2 linked regions of the Methanotorris formicicus Mc-S-70 genome follow. Each later gene encodes a partner of the first gene's protein in a complex. Links are inferred from orthologs where the notes say so. Each region holds a gene or a part of one and is shown in the gene's direction. Other genes may lie near its edges.

Region 1 (8,766 bases):
ACCAATATAATCCCCCTTCAATTTGTATGTTATCAATTCTGGATTGGTTATTTTTTTAACAACATCTTTAACTGATGCTATAGATACAATATCCGCAAGTTTTAATGCTGCCAAACCTGCTAATATTGGTGCTCCAAAGAACTCCTTTGAACCTCCAATAACCAAAACCTTTCCATTCTCTCCTTTGTGAGAATTTGGATCCCTCTTTGAAAGTGCCTTTAAATCCCCCCAACCTACCACATACTCTGCCTCTTTTGGAATACCTATTGGCTTTACAATTAAATTATTTAATTTATTTATTGTCTTTCTCTTGTGGAAGGTAATAACTTTATCAGCATTTAGATTTCCAGTTTCAACATCAACACTTATGATTTTTATGTTGTCGTTCTTTCTTTTTATTTTATTTAATTTCTCTACCACTGTCCCATATGGTTCTCTAAGTTCCCCCCTAATCCCAGTTCCAAGCATGGCATCAACAACAATAGCTTTATCCAAATTTTCTATTTCATTTAAAATCTCAAGGATTTCATTTGGATAAGTGGCATTTTTAATTTCTATATTTCCAAATTCAGTAAGATTTTTTAAGATTTTGAAGTTTTCCCTTGCCTCATAAGTTTTTATATTTTCTTCCTTACCAAGGAGTATAACTTTGCATTTTCCCAAGTGTCTTGCAGTTGCAAATCCATCCCCACCATTGTTTCCAGTTCCACAGAAGATAAATATTGGCACATCTCCCAATTCTACCCTAAGATTATCAATTTCATCAGATACACATTTCCCAGCATTTTCCATCAACAAAATTTTTGGAATTCCAAGATATTCGCAGTTGTTATCAATTATTTCCATTTCTTTTGGGGATATGATTTCTTTTTCCTTTATCTTCTTAGTTAAGATTTTAAAAAGTTTCAAATTCATACCATCACCATGGAGTGCCTAACTCAAGAGTGTAATCTTTGCATAAAATCTCTATTGCCTTTATACAATCTTCAAGTGCATACTTCAAAATCTCTATGGATTTTTCCCCATATTCATCAACATTTATTGTAAAAGTGCAAGAATCTCCATTTTTTTCTATTGTTAACTTTCCAAAGTATATGTTATCATCTTCAACATACTCAAAGTAGGTTTTATATACATCATCTCCTCTGTATCTCCATGTTAATTTTGTAGAATATCCATAGAGTTGAGGACACGTAAGATACATATCAAATGAAATTGGTGGTTTTAATTTTCCTACAACCTTATGCTCACTCGTTCTATCTTCCACAAAAATTATCATTACTCCCACACCCTATAAAAATGCATGGTATTATTTATCTTGTTGATGCTATAAATCTTTAACTATACAACTAAAACTATAAAAACCATAGAATACAAAAATTTTATTGTTTTTAGAAGTTCTTCGAGGGGGAAAATGAAAAATTTTGATGCAATTTTTAATCCAAAATCAATAGCCATTATAGGGGCATCAAATACAGAGGGGAAGGTTGGTTATTCTATAATGAAGAACCTCATGTCATTTGAGGGGAGGTTATATCCAATAAATCCAAAGTATGATGAGATTTTTGGACTAAAATGTTACAAATCTATATTAGATGTGGATGATGAAGTTGATTTAGCAGTAATTGTTGTTCCTGCCCAGGCAGTTCCAAAGGTTATGGAAGAGTGTGGGGAGAAGGGGGTTAAAGGGGCAGTTATAATATCCGCTGGGTTTTCTGAAGTTGGGAATTGTGGGTTAGAGGAGGAAGTGAAAAAAATTATAAAAAAATACAACATCGCAACGATAGGTCCTAATTGCCTTGGTATAATGAACACCTACAACAACTTAAATGCAACATTTGGGAAGATATTTCCAAATAAAGGAAACATATCTATAATATCACAAAGTGGTGCAGTATTAACCGCCATATTGGATATCTCTCCATTATTGAACCTTGGATTTTCAAAAATCATTAGCATTGGTAATAAGATTGATGTCCAAGAGAGCGATTTGATGGAATATTTGATGAGTGATGAAACAATAGAGGTTGTGGTTTTGTATATTGAAGGGATAAAAGATAGGGGATTTTTGAATGCTGTAAAAAAACTATCAAAGGTAAAACCAATTATTGCATTAAAAAGTGGAAGAACTGAGGAAGGATCTAAAGCAGTATCTTCCCACACTGGAAGTTTGGCAGGGAGTGATGAGATTTACTCTGCGGCGTTTAAAGAAGGAGGAATTTTGAGAGCAGAAACATTTGAAGAACTTGTAAATCTAATGCATATCTTTTCAACACAACCACTTATGGAATCTAATGAAATAGGCATTGTTACAAATGCCGGTGGTTTTGGAGTCATGGCTACAGATATGTGTGAAAAATATGGCATTAAATTGGCGAATTTTGAGGAGAAAACAAAAGAGAAATTGAGAAAAAAACTCCCAAAAACTGCAACAATAAGCAATCCACTTGATATTATTGGAGATGCTGATACAGAGAGGTATAAAAATGCAATTAGTAGTTTAATGGAAGATAAAAATGTAAATGGGTTATTGATTATCCTAACCCCCCAAGAGATGACCAAACCATTGGAGGTTGCTGAGGAGATTGTGAAATTAAAATCCAATAAAAAGCCTATTGTAACATCTTTTGTTGGAGGAGTTTCAATAAAAGGAGCAAAGAGTTATTTGAGAAAGAATGGTATTCCAAGTTATATTACCCCTGAATCAGGGGTTGAGGCATTATCTTATCTATACAAATACAGCAAAATGAAAACAAAAGAAGATTGGGATGAATATTTGGAAAAAGTTAAGGAAGAGTTTGAAGAGATAAAAAACAATAACAAAGAAACCATTGAAAAATTATTTGCCAATCTGAATGAATATACTGCAAAGAAATTTTTGGAACTCCATGGCATTAAAATCCCAAGAGGATATATAGCAAAGAATAAAGAAGAAGCAATAAGATATGCAAAAGAACTCGATAGGTTTGTTATGAAAATTGTCTCTCCAAATATAATGCATAAATCAGATGCTGGATGTGTAGTTATCAATCCTGATGATGTTGGGGAAGCATTTGAAACAATTATCAACAATGCAAAGAAATATTTTGAGGATAATGAAATTGAAGGGATTATTGAGGGTGTTTTAATTGAGGAGTTTGTTGATGGATTGGAAATAATTATTGGTGGTAAAAGGGATGATATATTTGGGCCTGTTGTAATGACTGGGTTGGGAGGGGTGTTTGTTGAAGTATTAAAAGATGTTTCATTTGGAATCTACCCAATAACAAAAGAATATGCATATGAAATGCTGAAATCATTAAAATCCTATAAAATATTAGAAGGTGTTAGAGGAAGACCAAAGAGGGACATTGAATCTGTGGTTGATTTGATTGTAAAACTTGGGGTAATCATGGAATTATATGATGAGATAAAAGAGATTGATATGAATCCCGTGTTTGTAAAAGAAGATGGAAAAGGATGTTGTGTAGGGGATGCGTTGATAATATTGAAAAAATAAACAAAAGCAAAAATAAAATAAAATTAAGTAAAATAGTAAACTTATGGAGGGTTTTTAACCAACCCAATCCCAAAATGGGTTCTTGGGTTAGCACCCTCCACCAAATCCCTTAACTGCTAAATATTCCCCGCGAAGGAAGGATTTTTTCAATATTAAATTTACCTCATTTAAGAACTCTTTTGCTACCTTATCAAGGTAAATCTTAAATTCACCATCATAAACCAATTCATCATCTTCGCGGGGCTCTTTTATAATCCCTACTCCAAATTTAGGTCCTCTTCAACCAAATCCTGCAAAATATATTACTATGGAATCGGCATTTGCCTTTTCCAATTTTTTCTTAATAAACTCTAATGCATCTTCAGATATGTTAACTGGTATCATGTTCATCAACTTGAATTGTTATTAAAATCTCTAATGGTTATTAGAATTTTCTCATATATAAATGTTATGATAAAATTGTGTCATAAATCAACACATGCAATATAAAAATTAAAAAACTTAAAAACCACTATCTATAAATACACTAATAAGTTAAATAATTATAAATATTATTAAGTAGGTAGTATTTGTTTTTTGATTAAGGAATTGTGAAAAACAAAAAAATACAAACGAATTCTGATAATTGATTTTCTTCAAAAAATATTAATAGCATAGAAATTTAAAAATTTGTGAAAATTGGAGGTAAAAGTATGCAAATGGTTCCAGCATCTGCTTATGACAGAGCAATTACAGTATTTAGCCCAGAAGGAAGGTTATACCAAGTAGAATATGCCAGAGAGGCTGTGAGGAGAGGAACTACAGCAATTGGAATAAAGTGTAAAAGTGGGGTAGTTTTAGCAGTGGATAGAAGAATAACAAGTAGTTTAATTGAAATCAGTTCAATTGAAAAAATCTTCCAAATTGATGACCACATCGCAGCAGCGACATCAGGTTTAGTTGCAGATGCGAGAGTTTTAGTTGATAGGGCAAGAATTGAGGCACAAATAAACAGAGTTAATTATGGAGAACCGATAACTGTTGAAGCATTGGCAAAGAAAATTTGCGATATAAAGCAGGCATATACACAACATGGGGGGGCAAGACCTTTTGGTGTAGCACTTTTAATTGCTGGAATTGATAGGCACAGTGCAAGGTTATTTGAAACAGATCCAAGTGGAGCATTAATTGAATACAAAGCAACGGCAATAGGTTCTGGAAGACCAATTGCAATGGAAATTTTAGAGAAAAAATATAGTGAAGATTTAAATATTGAAGAGGCTATGGAATTAGCAATATACGTATTAAGTAAAACAACAGAGGAGTTAAAACCTGAAAATGTAGATATGGTTGTTATAAAAGATGATGAAAAGATGGTGGAGAAGATTCCATGCGAAAAGATTAAAGAGCTAGTGGACATAGTTAAGGAGAAAATAGAGGAAGAGAAAGAAAAAGAAAAGAAACAAGAAGAAGATGTAGAAGAAAATGAAGATAATGCTGAAAATGATGAAAAAGAAGAAGATTTCCAATAAATTATAATATTGAAAATCGATTTTAATTCCAAACTGATTTTTTAAATATTCATTCCATTTTTATGATTTTTCTATTGTTTTGTTTATAGTGTTAACCATAAAATAATAGAAAGATATATAAATAAAAAGAAGGGATTATTATGGTGTCCGTAGATAAGGCCGTTATTGCAAGATATCAATCACATGGAGAAAAGTTTGAAATATTGGTAGACCCTTACTTAGCCGCAAAATTTAAGGAAGGGCAGAACATAGATATTTCTGAAATTTTGGCAATGGAAGCAATATATAAAGATTCTGGAAAAGGGGAAAAATCTCCAGAGGACACGCTTCTTAAAGTTTTTGGTACAACAGATGTTAAAGAAATTGCAAAACAAATCATATTAAAGGGGCATGTTCAACTCACATCTCAACAAAGAAAAGAGATGCAAGAACAAAAAAAGAAACAAATTATATCCTTAATTGTAAAAAACACCATAAATCCACAAACTGACACTCCACATCCACCCAAGAGGATTGAGAAGGCTTTGGAAGAAGCCCGTGTTAGTATAGATATTTACAAAAGACCTGAAGAACAACTTCCAAGAATAATAAAAGAACTTAGGAAGATACTGCCAATCAAGTTTGAAAAAAGGGATATTGCTATTAAAATTCCCGCAGAATTTGCAGGAAATGCCTATCATATACTCCATCAATATGGATCTGTAAAGCAGGAAGAATGGCAACCTGATGGTTCTTTAATTGTTGTTATAGAAATTCCAAGTGGTATTGAAGCAGAGTTTTACGCTCATTTAAACAAAGTTACAAAAGGAAATGTCCAAACAAAGGTATTAAAAAGATACGGCATGTAAATTTAAAAAAACAAAAAATAGGTGGTAGTAATGGTATTTAGTCACACAAAGAAAGTTGGTCCTGCAGGGAGATTTGGTCCAAGATACGGTAGAAAAATTAGAGTAAGAGTCAGAGACGTTGAAATAAAAGCAAAGAAAAAATACAAATGTCCAGTTTGTGGATTCCAAAAATTAAAGAGAGTAAGTACCTCCATTTGGATGTGCGGTAAATGCGGGGCTAAAATTGCTGGCGGAGCATACACCCCAGAGACAGGTGCTGGTAAAGTTGTTACAAAGGCAATTAGAAGAGTCATTGAAAGCAAGAAGAAAGAAATCTAATTCTTTTTTAATTTTTTATAATACTATTTTGGTGGTTGTATGGTAGAGTACAGATGTGTAAATTGTAAAAAAATAATTACCTTAGATGAGTTAGGTTCAAAGGCAAAATGCCCCTACTGTAGTAGCAAAATATTGATAAAGTTGAGACCAAAAGTGGTCAAGTTGGTAAAGGCGAGGTAATATGGACAATATGATAATAACTACATCAAGAAAACCTTCCCAAAGAACGAGAAGTTTTGCCAATGATTTAGCAAGAGTTTTAAATATCGAGTACTTAACAAGGGGAAAAACTCCTTTAAGGGAGATTTTTGAAAGTTACGATAAAGTTATACTCATAGAGGAATTTAAAGGAAATCCCGGGAAGTTAAAAATTTATGATGTTTTAGGGAATAGAGTATTATCAATGTTCATATCAATTAAATTACAAAAGGAAGTTTGTGGGGAAAAAGTATACAACACCAACGGATTGGCAGTTGAATATACCGAGAATACAAAGAAATATTGTGATTTGTTTTTGGATTATGGATTTAAGTTTGTAGATAGTGATTTTGTTATGGGTTTTGAAGATATTCCTCCAACGGAGAAAAAGGTTCTTTTCTTCATACAGTTCTATAAAAACGATAGAAAAGTAGGGCCTTTGATAAGAGTTAAATCCATAAAGACTTTTGATGAAATTGATATTAAATAATCAATGTGAAAAAATGTCGAAGATAAATTCTTTTTGTTTGGAGATTAAGTTTGATTCTCCTGAAGAGGCAGAAGTTGTTTATAAAAGTATGTTATTAGAGCATTTAGAATCCCAGATAAAATCAAAAGGTACTATGCAACTAAATTCTAACGTCTTAAACATCCAAATTACTGCAGAAGATTTAAGTATTTTAAGAGCAGCGTTATATTCCTATTTAAGGTGGATAAAGGTTTCAGAGAATATCTATAAAATCTGCAAAGGATAAATTATTTTAAGTATTAGGTATAAAAGATAAATATAGTCGTTTGCATTATAAATAGCATAATCTCATTTTACATAAAAATTTATCGTTCTTTGTTGTGTTGAGTGAATGATAAATTTCTGCAAACGACATAAATAAATAAAAAAATAATTTTTAGGTGAAAGTATGGAATTGCCACCAAGTGTACAGAATCAAATTTTACAATTTCAACAACTTCAACAACAATTACAAATGATCGTTATGCAAAAACAGCAAATGGAAGTTCAGATGAAAGAAATTGAAAAGGCATTGGAAGAGTTGGGAAAAGCCGTAGGAGATGAAGTATATAAAATGGCTGGAGGCATTTTTGTTAAAAGAAATAAGGAAGATATTAAAAAGGAATTGGAAGAAAAATTAGAGACCTTAAAATTAAGAGTATCGACATTAACTAAACAGGAAGAAAAGATGCAAAAAAGATTAAGCGAACTACAAGAAAAATTACAGCAGGCAATAACATCCACCGCAGCACAGTAAAAATTTATTTTATTTATTTTTTCTTTAGGCTTTAATGCTATTTTTGGTGAATACCATGGAACCGACTCGGGAAAGTGTTAAGAATCTACTAAAATTTTTAAAAAACAATGAAATTCTATTTTTGTGTCACCACAATGCAGACCCAGATGCAGTTGGGGGATGTATTGCATTGAAGTATCTTGCAAAAACACTAAATCCATCTGGAAATTTCAAAATATCCACAAACTCTATAAGTAAGTTATCAAGGAATATCTTAGAGGAAATTGATGAGGATGTTGAAGTTGTTGAATATCCAAAATTACCAAAAACCGTTGTTTTGGTGGATACTTCATCAATAAACCAGTTGAGTGTTGATGAAAATAAATTGAAGGATTGTGATGTTGTTTTAATCGACCACCACAAAAAAACTGATTTGGTTAATCTATGCAAGTTTTATATTGTCGATGAAAAATCTCCATCCACTTGCGAAATCATATCTGAAATTTTTAGGAAGCTCAACGTATTCCCTCCAAAAAATATAAGGATTGCATTGTTATGTGGGATATTATATGATACAAAACACCTAAAACTTGCAAATGAAAGGACATTTGGTATATTAGCATATCTTATAAAAGGCATAAGTTTCCAAAAGATCCTCTACCTACTCTCTCAAGAAAGTGATAGGAGTAAGAGGATTGCTCATTTAAAGGCATGTAGTAGAATGGAGATTAGGGAGGTGGATGGTATTAGTGTTGCCCTATCCCATGTAAGTTCCCATGAGGCATCGTGTGCAAAAACCATCGTTAGTATAGGGGCAGATATTGCCTTTGTTGTGGCAGTTAGGAAGAGAGAAGGGGAAGTAAGGGTTAGTGCAAGATGTAGGAAAAATATTTCAAAAAAAGTCCATCTCGGCTCTTTAATGGAAAAAATAGGAAAAGAACTTGGGGGAGAAGGAGGTGGGCATAAAGAAGCGGCAGGATTAAATGCCCCCTATGGTGGGAAGAAAGATAAGGATGAAGTTATAAAAGAGGTTTTAAATTTATGTTTTAAAAGGTTTAAGGAAGAATGGGAAAAATAAATAAGGTGAATTTAATGGCAAAAAAAAGAATTGAAGAGAATGAAGTGTTTAAAAGTTATTTCAAAAATTT
Region 2 (8,811 bases), on another replicon or contig:
AAATCTAAGGTGAAATGATGAACATAATTGAAACGAGAGATTTACATTTTCAATATCCGGATGGGACAAAGGCGTTAAATGGCATAAACTTTATAGCAAAAAAAGGGGAAATGGTTGCCTTATTGGGTCCAAATGGTGCGGGGAAATCAACGCTTTTTTTACACTTCAATGGGATTTTAAAGCCAACAAAAGGAGAAATTTTAATTAAAGGAAAATCAATAAAATACAATTCAAAAGATTTAATTGAGGTTAGGAAAACAGTAGGCATCGTATTTCAAAATCCAGATGATCAACTATTTGCCCCAACAGTTAAGCAGGACGTTGCCTTTGGGCCTTTAAACTTGGGATTGGATGAGGGGGAGGTTGAGAGGAGGGTTAAAGAATCATTAAAAGCCGTAGGAATGGAGGCCTTTGAGAACAAACCCCCTCATCATTTAAGTGGCGGGCAGAAAAAGAGGGTCGCTATCGCTGGAATTTTAGCAATGGAGCCTGATGTTATTGTTTTAGATGAACCAACGGCAGGCTTAGATCCAATTGGAGCATCTCAAATTATGAAATTGCTATATGAGTTAAATAAAAAAGGAATGACGATTATAGTATCAACCCATGATGTTGATTTGGTCCCAATTTACGCAGATAGGGTTTATGTGATGAGTAAAGGACAAATAATAAAAAGTGGGACTCCAAAAGAGGTCTTTGAAGATGTTGAGACAATAAGAAAGGCAAATTTAAGATTGCCGAGAGTTGCTCATTTGATTGAGGTTTTGAGAGATAAAGATGAGTTGCCTATTGAAATGGGATTTACTATTGGGGAAGTTAGAAAGAATTTAAGAAGATATTTGGAAGAAAAATGCTAATTAACTATAAATAGTTAGGTTTCCAAATAAAATTTTATGATGGAATTAATCCTCTCTACTCTTGAACTTAGTTTAATATTTTTAAAATACTCTGTTCCTGGGTTAATTGTAGGAGTATTTGTTGCAGAAATTTTGATAGAGTTTGGTATCATTGGAAAAATGTCCTTTATTGGAAATATCTTTATAAAACTTGCAAATCTTCCAGAGGAATGTGGAATAGCGATAACTACTGCATTTATAGACCCAAGGACTGCAAATATCATGCTCGCTGATTTTTATAGGAATGGGGCAATAGATAAGAAGGAATTATATATCGCCTCATTAATAGATGCATTTCCTGCGATGTTGAGGCATTGGGATTCTGTATTGCCTGTTTTGTTGGCTACATTGGGAAATTGGGGATTAATATATTTTTTTATTTTAGTTTTGATTGGTTTACTCCAAACGCTATTTTTTGCATTATTGGGGAAGGCCTTAATAAAGAGAAATACAAAAGCAAGTAATAAGAAAAAACAGAATATTAAGGTAAATTACAAACATGCTTTAAAAAATGCACTAAAAAAGACCATAAAGAACTCTTCCCAAATTTTAAAAACAATGATTATTGCATCAATTCTAACATCTTTTTTAATTGAAATTGGAATATTTGATTATTTAACAAACTTTATAAAAAATTACATAGGATTTTTGCCATTTTCAACAGAGGAATTAACGATATCAATAACTTCAATGATTAATGCCATAGCATCCTACACAATGGCAGGAGCAATGTTGAAAGAAGGAACTATTGATGCATTTAGGGCTATAAGGGCATTATTATTTGGTTCCATATTATCGAGTATAACCATGATTAGATGGCTAATTCCATATTATGTTGGAATTTATGGGTTTAAAGACGGGACGAATTTGATGCTCATCTCAACATTGGCGAGGGTTTTTATAACAATCCTATTTGTTGCTTTAATAAGTATCTTTGTGGGATAATATGAGAATAAAATATCAAAAAATTGGGGATATTTTAATTGTTAAGGATAATCTAAATGAAGAAGAGATAAAATACCTCGTAGAAAAAACAAAATGCAAGACAATTGCAAAATATACAGCACAAATAACTGGAGATTTTAGAACACCACATTTAAAAATACTCTATGGGAATGAAACAGAAACCATCCACAAAGAACATGGGTGTTTATTTAAAATTGATGTTAAAAAAGTTATGTGGAGTATGGGGAATATTAAAGAAAGAGAAAGGATGGCAAAAATTAGCAATGAAAATGAGGTTGTTGTAGATATGTTTGCTGGGATTGGATATTTCACAATTCCAATGGCAAAACATTCAAAGCCAAAAAAGATTTATGCAATTGAAATAAATCCTACCTCTTACCATTACCTCTGTGAAAACATAAAATTAAATAAATTGAATAATGTTGTCCCAATTCTAAGCGATAATAGGAAGGTTGAGTTTAAGGATATTGCGGATAGAATAATAATGGGCTACGTCCATAAAACACACAAGTTCTTAGATAAGGCTTTTGAATTTTTAAAGGATAAGGGGATTATTCATTACCACGAAACTGTTGCAGAGAAGATTATCAACATCAGACCCATTGAAAGGTTAAAGTTCTATGCAGAAAAAAATAACTATAAATTAGTTGGTTATAAAATATTTAAAATAAAAAAATACGCCCCCGGAGTTTGGCATGTTGTTGTTGATGCAGAGTTTGAAAGAATAAATAAAAATTAAAATCATTTTCTCCTTATTTTTATGAAATCGCCAAGGGTTAATCCCTCATCTCCACTACTTGCACTATAATCAATGTCTCCTTCTTCATATAAGCTTATACCCAATTCCTTCTCCAATCTTTTTACATATTTTTCTTCTGGCTCTAATTCATTTCTCTCTATTTTATGGAGGGTAGAAACCTTAATCCCTACACGCTTTGCAAGTTCTTCAATAGTCAATCCCTTTTCCTCTCTCGCTTCTCTTATAACATCACCATAATCCTCGACAAGCGTTTTTAAGTTATCGAATAAATCCTTATAAGGTCTTTTTGATTTTTTTGTAGATGTGGTTTTTGAAGTAGGGGTTTTGGCAACCCCTAACCTTGAATAACTTTTTGGGGTAACTCCAAATTTTGCACATTCCTTACACACAGTCATTTCAACGCCTTCAATCCTAACTTTGTATAATTTTGTTGTCTCTTTCCCACAAAGTTCACAAATGTTCATATCCAATTCACCTTTCAAACAAAGAATGCTGAAGATTTTTACAGAAATACCAATTAACCATTAAATATAAATACGTAAGCATGGATATTAAATATATTATTAAGGTATTTAATATTATAAAATTTTGATATTAATAGATTAGAATTTAAAAATATTACCAATTTTCACAACACATATATATTTTATTTTTCATTATATATTTATGGAGGTAATATAATGGCTTATGAAGAATACAACGATATAAAAGAAAACAATGAAAAAATAGATTTAAATGAATTTAAAGAGAAAGCATATATTGCCGAATTGGAAAGCAAACTTTTACGAATGGAGATGGAAAAGAGGGACTTGGAGAGAGAGAATTTACAATTAATAAAAGAAAATGAAATCCTAAAGAGAGAACTTGACAGGTTGAGAGTCCCTCCATTGATAATTGGAACAATCATTGAAAAAGTTAGCGATAGAAAAGTTGTTGTAAAGAGTTCAACAGGACCGCATTTTTTGGTTAATGTTTCTCAATTCGTAAATCCAGAGGAGTTAATGCCAGGAGCAAGGGTTTGTTTAAACCAGCAGACATTGTCTGTAGTAGACATTCTTCCAAAAGAAAAAGATATAAGAGCAATGGCTATGGAGATTGATGAAAGACCAAGAGTTTCATTTAGCGATATTGGTGGATTGGCAAAACAAATCCAAGAAATCAAAGAAGTTGTTGAACTTCCATTAAAGAATCCAGAATTGTTTGAAAAGATTGGTATTGAACCTCCAAAAGGAGTTCTCTTATATGGACCTCCGGGAACTGGTAAGACATTGCTTGCTAAGGCAGTTGCAGCAGAAACCAATGCAACATTCATAAAAATTGTTGGTTCAGAACTTGTAAAGAAATTCATTGGAGAAGGTGCAAAGTTGGTTAGAGATGTCTTTAAATTGGCAAAAGAAAAAGCACCATCAATAATATTCATTGATGAAATTGATGCTGTTGCTGCAAAAAGAACAGAGGCTTTAACAGGTGGGGATAGGGAAGTTCAGAGGACATTAATGCAACTCTTAGCGGAGATGGATGGATTTGAAGCAAGAGGGGATGTCAAAGTTATTGGAGCAACAAACAGATTGGACATATTAGACCCAGCAATATTAAGACCTGGAAGATTTGATAGAATCATAGAAATTCCTGCACCAGATGAGGAAGGAAGATTGGAGATATTAAAAATACATACAAAAAAGATGAACTTGAAGGACATAAATTTAAAGAAAATCGCAAAAATGACAGAAGGTTGCGTAGGGGCAGAATTAAAAGCCATCTGCACAGAGGCAGGTATGTTTGCAATTAGAGAAGGAAGGGAGTATGTAACAATGGATGATTTCATGAAGGCAGTGGATAAAATCATAGGTAAAAAGAGAAAAGGAGAAGTTATATCTCCACATTTGGAAGTGTTGTATAGATAAATTTTATTTTTTCAAAAAATTTTATTTCAAGAATAAATTATAAACTAAATTATATATACCCTCCTTTCTTTGTTTTAAGAACTCTTCAAATTTTTCAATAGACCATAATTCCTCGTTTTCAGATATTAAATGTTCTTTAAGGAAATTTTTATAATTTTGAAGATATTCTTTTGGATTGTTTGAATTTATAGACTCATTTATTACTCGGTCAATTATTGTTATATTTCCTAAGTCATCTATTAAATCTTTGTCAGTAATATTGAATTCTGAAAGATATTCTTTTGGGAATATATGATGTCTATGGTAATCCCTATTTTTTACAATTTCAACCACCAATCTATTTTGCACTGTCCAGTCTCTTGCATTATTTTTGAAAAGTGCAATCATTAAAAGCATCATGTATTTTCTACCTTGAACTTTTAAAGATTCTGCAAAGTTATCTTTATCTCTCATAAATCTATCAATTGTAAAGTTATCTTCATTTTCAAGTTTTCTAATTAATTCATCAATTGGGAAGTTATCATCTTTTATAATATTTATATATTTTTCAATTTTTGAATCTTTTGAGTATCTCCCTGCATAAGATGATAATATGAACCATTTTGCCAATTTTTTCTTTTCTATTTCAGGAATAAAATATAGTGTTTGAGTTATTTTCAGTATCGGAATCACAAAGTGGAACATGTGGAAATTCATCTTCAGGACTCCAAAGTATTATTGAACCTACGGGATAACCTTTTATTATTGATTCGAAGAAATCCTTTATTCTTTCTTCATTCCATACAAATCCTCTCTGAATTGTAGGTATTTTATAGGAACTCCATTCTTTTATAATTCTCCTAATGCTAATTGTTTTACTTGTCATTTTATCACCCACTCCCAGGTAAAAAATAAAAAAATTAAAGAATTTAGAATGGCACCCTAAAATATCTCCCAGCATATTTTGGATAACCCAACTCCTCCTCAATTCTAATTAATTGATTGTATTTTGCTGTTCTCTCTCCCCTTGCTGGTGCTCCTGTTTTTATTTGCCCTGCATTTAATGCAACTGCCAAATCAGATATGGTTGTATCTTCTGTTTCTCCACTTCTGTGGGAAACAACAATCCCATATCCATTTCTAAATGCAAGGTTTGCAGCGTCAATTGCCTCACTCAATGTTCCAATTTGGTTAACTTTTAATAGCAAAGCGTTTGCAGCACCAACTTCAACTCCCTTCCTCAATCTGTTTATGTTTGTAACAAACAAATCGTCCCCTACAATTTGAATGCCTTTTAATTCCTTTGTTATTATAGCAAATCCTTCAAAATCCTCCTCATGCAACGGGTCTTCAATAGACACTATTGGATATTCATTTACCAACTCTTTGTATAATTCAATTAATTGCTCCCTTGTTAATTTTTCTCCTTTAACAATGTAGTAACCATCCTTATAGAACTCACTTGCCGCACAATCCAATGCAAATACGATATCATCTTCATAACCTGCCATCTTTGCAGCATCAACAAGCAAGTCTAATGCCTCTCTTGCATCTTTAATTGATGGAGCAAATCCTCCCTCATCTCCAACATTTACAGCATTTTTCCCATATTTTTCTAAAATAACCTTTTTCAATGCTTGGTATGTTTCTGCCCCAATTCTTATTGCCTCTGTTATTGAGTCAGTTCCAACAGGCATTATCATAAACTCCTGAAAATCAAGTTCATTTCCAGCATGTTTTCCTCCATTAATAACATTCATCATTGGAACCGGCATAATATAGGAGTTAAACCCTCCTAAGTATTTGTAGAGTGGGAGTGATGCCGTATCTGCTGCTGCTTTTGCTACTGCCATTGAAACTGCTAAAATTGCATTAGCCCCCAATTTTGATTTGTTCTCAGTTCCATCCAACTCAGTCATGATAATATCAATTTCCCTCTGCATCCTTGAATCATACCCAATTAATTCTGGTTTTATGATTGAGTTTACGTTATCAACTGCCTCTAAAACCCCCTTTCCACCAAATCTCTTTGACTTATCCCTCAACTCTAATGCTTCATGTGTTCCAGTTGATGCACCACTTGGAACTATTGCTCTCCCAAAACCTCCTCCAAGGGTCAATACCTCAACTTCAACTGTTGGATTTCCCCTTGAATCCAAAATTTCTCTTGCATGAATATCGTAAATTTCAAATGAATCATCAATGTGTTTTAACACATTTTCACCTCCGTTATAAAAATGGTTGTTGATATTATATATATAGTTGTTTGCGAATTTTATTGGAATTAGTTGAATAACTTTGTTATTCAACTTCCCTGCAACCGTAGGTTGCAGTGGATATTTATATACCATAAATTTTGAATGGTTGTATCATTACCCTAAATTTTAAAAATAAGTTATGTCTATTCCAAATTTATTAGAGTTATGTCCATCGAACCGAAGGTTTCCACCTAAATATTTAACGCAAACAACTATACTTTGAATTTAGCAATATTTTTAATGTATAAAAAAGTTGTGAAAACTTATTCCATTGTTCTTTTAAGTTCAAAGAAATCTGATAATTTTGGAAAAAATAGTGTTGAATTCAACAATTAAGTGGTGAACCTAGTTGTGTTTTCTATAGTACATCGTATATAAATGTTTTTACTACCAATTGCCTAAAAATAAAAAATAAATATTTAAAAGTTTGAATATAATCCAAGAAAACAATAAATAAAATAAAAATAACAAAAACTAAAATAAAAAACAAACTAATCAATTGAAGCAATTTATTGAAAGCGAATTTCACACATTATTAATAAATGTAATGGTGAAAATATGATAACAGATGCTATAAAAAAGGTTGTTGAATTTAAAGATTTAGATGAGAGCGAGGCAATTGAAGTTATGAATGAAATAATGGGTGGGAAAGCCACACAACCACAAATAGCATCAATATTAACAGCTTTAAGAATGAAAGGAGAGACTCCAGTAGAGATTGCATCATTTGCAAAGGTTATGAGAGAATTTGCCACAAAAATTAATCCAAAAGTTGATAAACTTGTAGATACTTGTGGAACCGGTGGAGACAATTTAAATACATTCAACATAAGTACAACCGTTGCGTTTGTTGTTGCAGGTTGTTGTGTAGCAGTGGCAAAACATGGAAATAGGAGTGTAAGTAGTAAATGTGGAAGTGCGGATGTTTTGGAAGCATTGGGAGTTAATTTAGACATTCCACCAAAAAAGGTTGAAGAATGCATAGAAAAAGTAGGGATAGGGTTTTTATTTGCTCCCCTTTACCACTCTGCTATGAAACATGCCTTACCAGTTAGAAAGGAGATTGGAATAAGAACTGTCTTTAATGTTCTTGGACCTTTAACAAATCCTGCAAACGCTGAATACCAAGTTGTTGGGGTTTATGATGGAAACTTAACTGAGAAGATTGCAGAGGTTTTAAAATTGTTGGGGTTAAAAGGAGCCATGGTTGTGCATGGAAGTGGAATGGATGAGATAACAACAACAGGAGAAACAAAGATTTCTGAATTAAAAGATGGGGATGTAAAAACATATACAATAACTCCTGAAGAATTTGGATTTAAAAGAGCAAATGTTGATGAATTGAAAGGAGGAGATGCAAAAGAAAATGCAAGAATTTTGAGGGAAATTTTAGATGGAAAAGAGGGGGCTAAAAGAGATATAGTTTTAATTAATGCTGCTGCCGCTTTATATGTTTGTAATGAAGCGAAGTCACTTGAGGAAGGGATAAAGATGGCAGAGAAATCAATAGATAGTGGAAAAGCAATGGAAAAATTAGAAAAACTTGTAGAGTTCACAAATAACATTCAAAAATAAAAAGGATGATACTATGCCAATAATTAATGTTGATAATAAATTAATTTTAAAATCCATGAAAAAGGTTTTTGTTGAAGAATTGGAAGAAATGGAAAATGAGTTGAGAAAATTGTATGAGAAATACAACATAAATAGCAGTAAGGATTTGGCGTTTAATATATCAGAGGGATTTATAACTGGCGAAGAGGCAAGAAATGATTTGGAAAGGATGAAGTATTTAGAGGAGAACATTGAAAGGATTAGGGGATATTTGAGGGATATAAACTTATTATCCATTTAATTTGGTGAAATAATGAAAAAACATAATATCCTTATCATTGGTGGCTACGACCCAACTGGTGGAGCAGGAGTTATTGCAGATGCAAAAACTGCAAAGATTTTAGGAGTTAACCCCCTAACCATAACAACTTCCATCATTCCTCAAAATAATAGGGCGGTTTATGACAAAATGGATATACCCAAGAAGATTATTG

What was found.
Region 2: the proteins of psmA (region 1) and METFODRAFT_RS03835 are in contact, whole or in part, in a cryo-EM structure (PDB 6HE5), measured with the Archaeoglobus fulgidus proteins. The link is inferred for Methanotorris formicicus Mc-S-70 from one-to-one orthologs. Residues at the interface, in WP_010877997.1 of Archaeoglobus fulgidus: Ala30, Arg33, Gly34, Ala35, Asp51, Arg53, Val54, Lys66, Ser79, Gly80, Leu81, Val82, Met166; in WP_010879468.1 of Archaeoglobus fulgidus: Asp391, Leu392, Lys393, Gly394, Met396, Phe397, Val398.

What each region holds. Positions count from the first base shown.
Region 1 is NZ_AGJL01000022.1:6,681-15,446, reverse strand. What follows is about bases 3,229-6,100. They hold psmA (archaeal proteasome endopeptidase complex subunit alpha), read left to right. Parts: upstream 3,229-4,191; coding sequence 4,192-5,010; downstream 5,011-6,100. Other genes in these bases: rpl37A (50S ribosomal protein L37Ae), read left to right, coding at 5,889-6,100; METFODRAFT_RS04940 (ribosome assembly factor SBDS), read left to right, coding at 5,151-5,858; acs (acetate--CoA ligase alpha subunit), read left to right, coding at 3,229-3,499. Outside these bases: METFODRAFT_RS04960 (bifunctional ADP-dependent NAD(P)H-hydrate dehydratase/NAD(P)H-hydrate epimerase), read right to left, coding at 1-915; METFODRAFT_RS04955 (hypothetical protein), read right to left, coding at 920-1,279; more of acs, read left to right, coding at 1,415-3,228; more of rpl37A, read left to right, coding at 6,101-6,176; METFODRAFT_RS04930 (DNA-directed RNA polymerase subunit P), read left to right, coding at 6,216-6,356; METFODRAFT_RS04925 (ribosomal biogenesis protein), read left to right, coding at 6,358-6,864; METFODRAFT_RS04920 (KEOPS complex subunit Pcc1), read left to right, coding at 6,878-7,129; METFODRAFT_RS04915 (prefoldin subunit beta), read left to right, coding at 7,292-7,639; METFODRAFT_RS04910 (DHH family phosphoesterase), read left to right, coding at 7,695-8,696; METFODRAFT_RS04905 (dihydroneopterin aldolase family protein), read left to right, coding at 8,711-8,766. UniProt on the Methanocaldococcus jannaschii protein: Component of the proteasome core, a large protease complex with broad specificity involved in protein degradation. The M.jannaschii proteasome is able to cleave oligopeptides after Glu, Asp, Tyr, Phe, Trp, slightly after Arg, but not after Ala.
Region 2 is NZ_AGJL01000015.1:21,561-30,371, reverse strand. The notes cover bases 2,498-5,414. They hold METFODRAFT_RS03835 (proteasome-activating nucleotidase), read left to right. Parts: upstream 2,498-3,302; coding sequence 3,303-4,526; downstream 4,527-5,414. Other genes in these bases: METFODRAFT_RS03825 (DUF262 domain-containing protein), read right to left, coding at 5,152-5,391; METFODRAFT_RS03830 (hypothetical protein), read right to left, coding at 4,548-5,210; METFODRAFT_RS03840 (multiprotein bridging factor aMBF1), read right to left, coding at 2,604-3,086; taw2 (tRNA(Phe) (4-demethylwyosine(37)-C(7)) aminocarboxypropyltransferase Taw2), read left to right, coding at 2,498-2,601. Also shown: cobalt ECF transporter T component CbiQ, read left to right, coding at 1-8; METFODRAFT_RS03855 (ATP-binding cassette domain-containing protein), read left to right, coding at 18-857; METFODRAFT_RS03850 (hypothetical protein), read left to right, coding at 894-1,841; more of taw2, read left to right, coding at 1,843-2,497; eno (phosphopyruvate hydratase), read right to left, coding at 5,435-6,709; trpD (anthranilate phosphoribosyltransferase), read left to right, coding at 7,322-8,338; METFODRAFT_RS03810 (hypothetical protein), read left to right, coding at 8,352-8,618; METFODRAFT_RS03805 (thiamine-phosphate synthase family protein), read left to right, coding at 8,631-8,811. UniProt on the Methanocaldococcus jannaschii protein: ATPase which is responsible for recognizing, binding, unfolding and translocation of substrate proteins into the archaeal 20S proteasome core particle.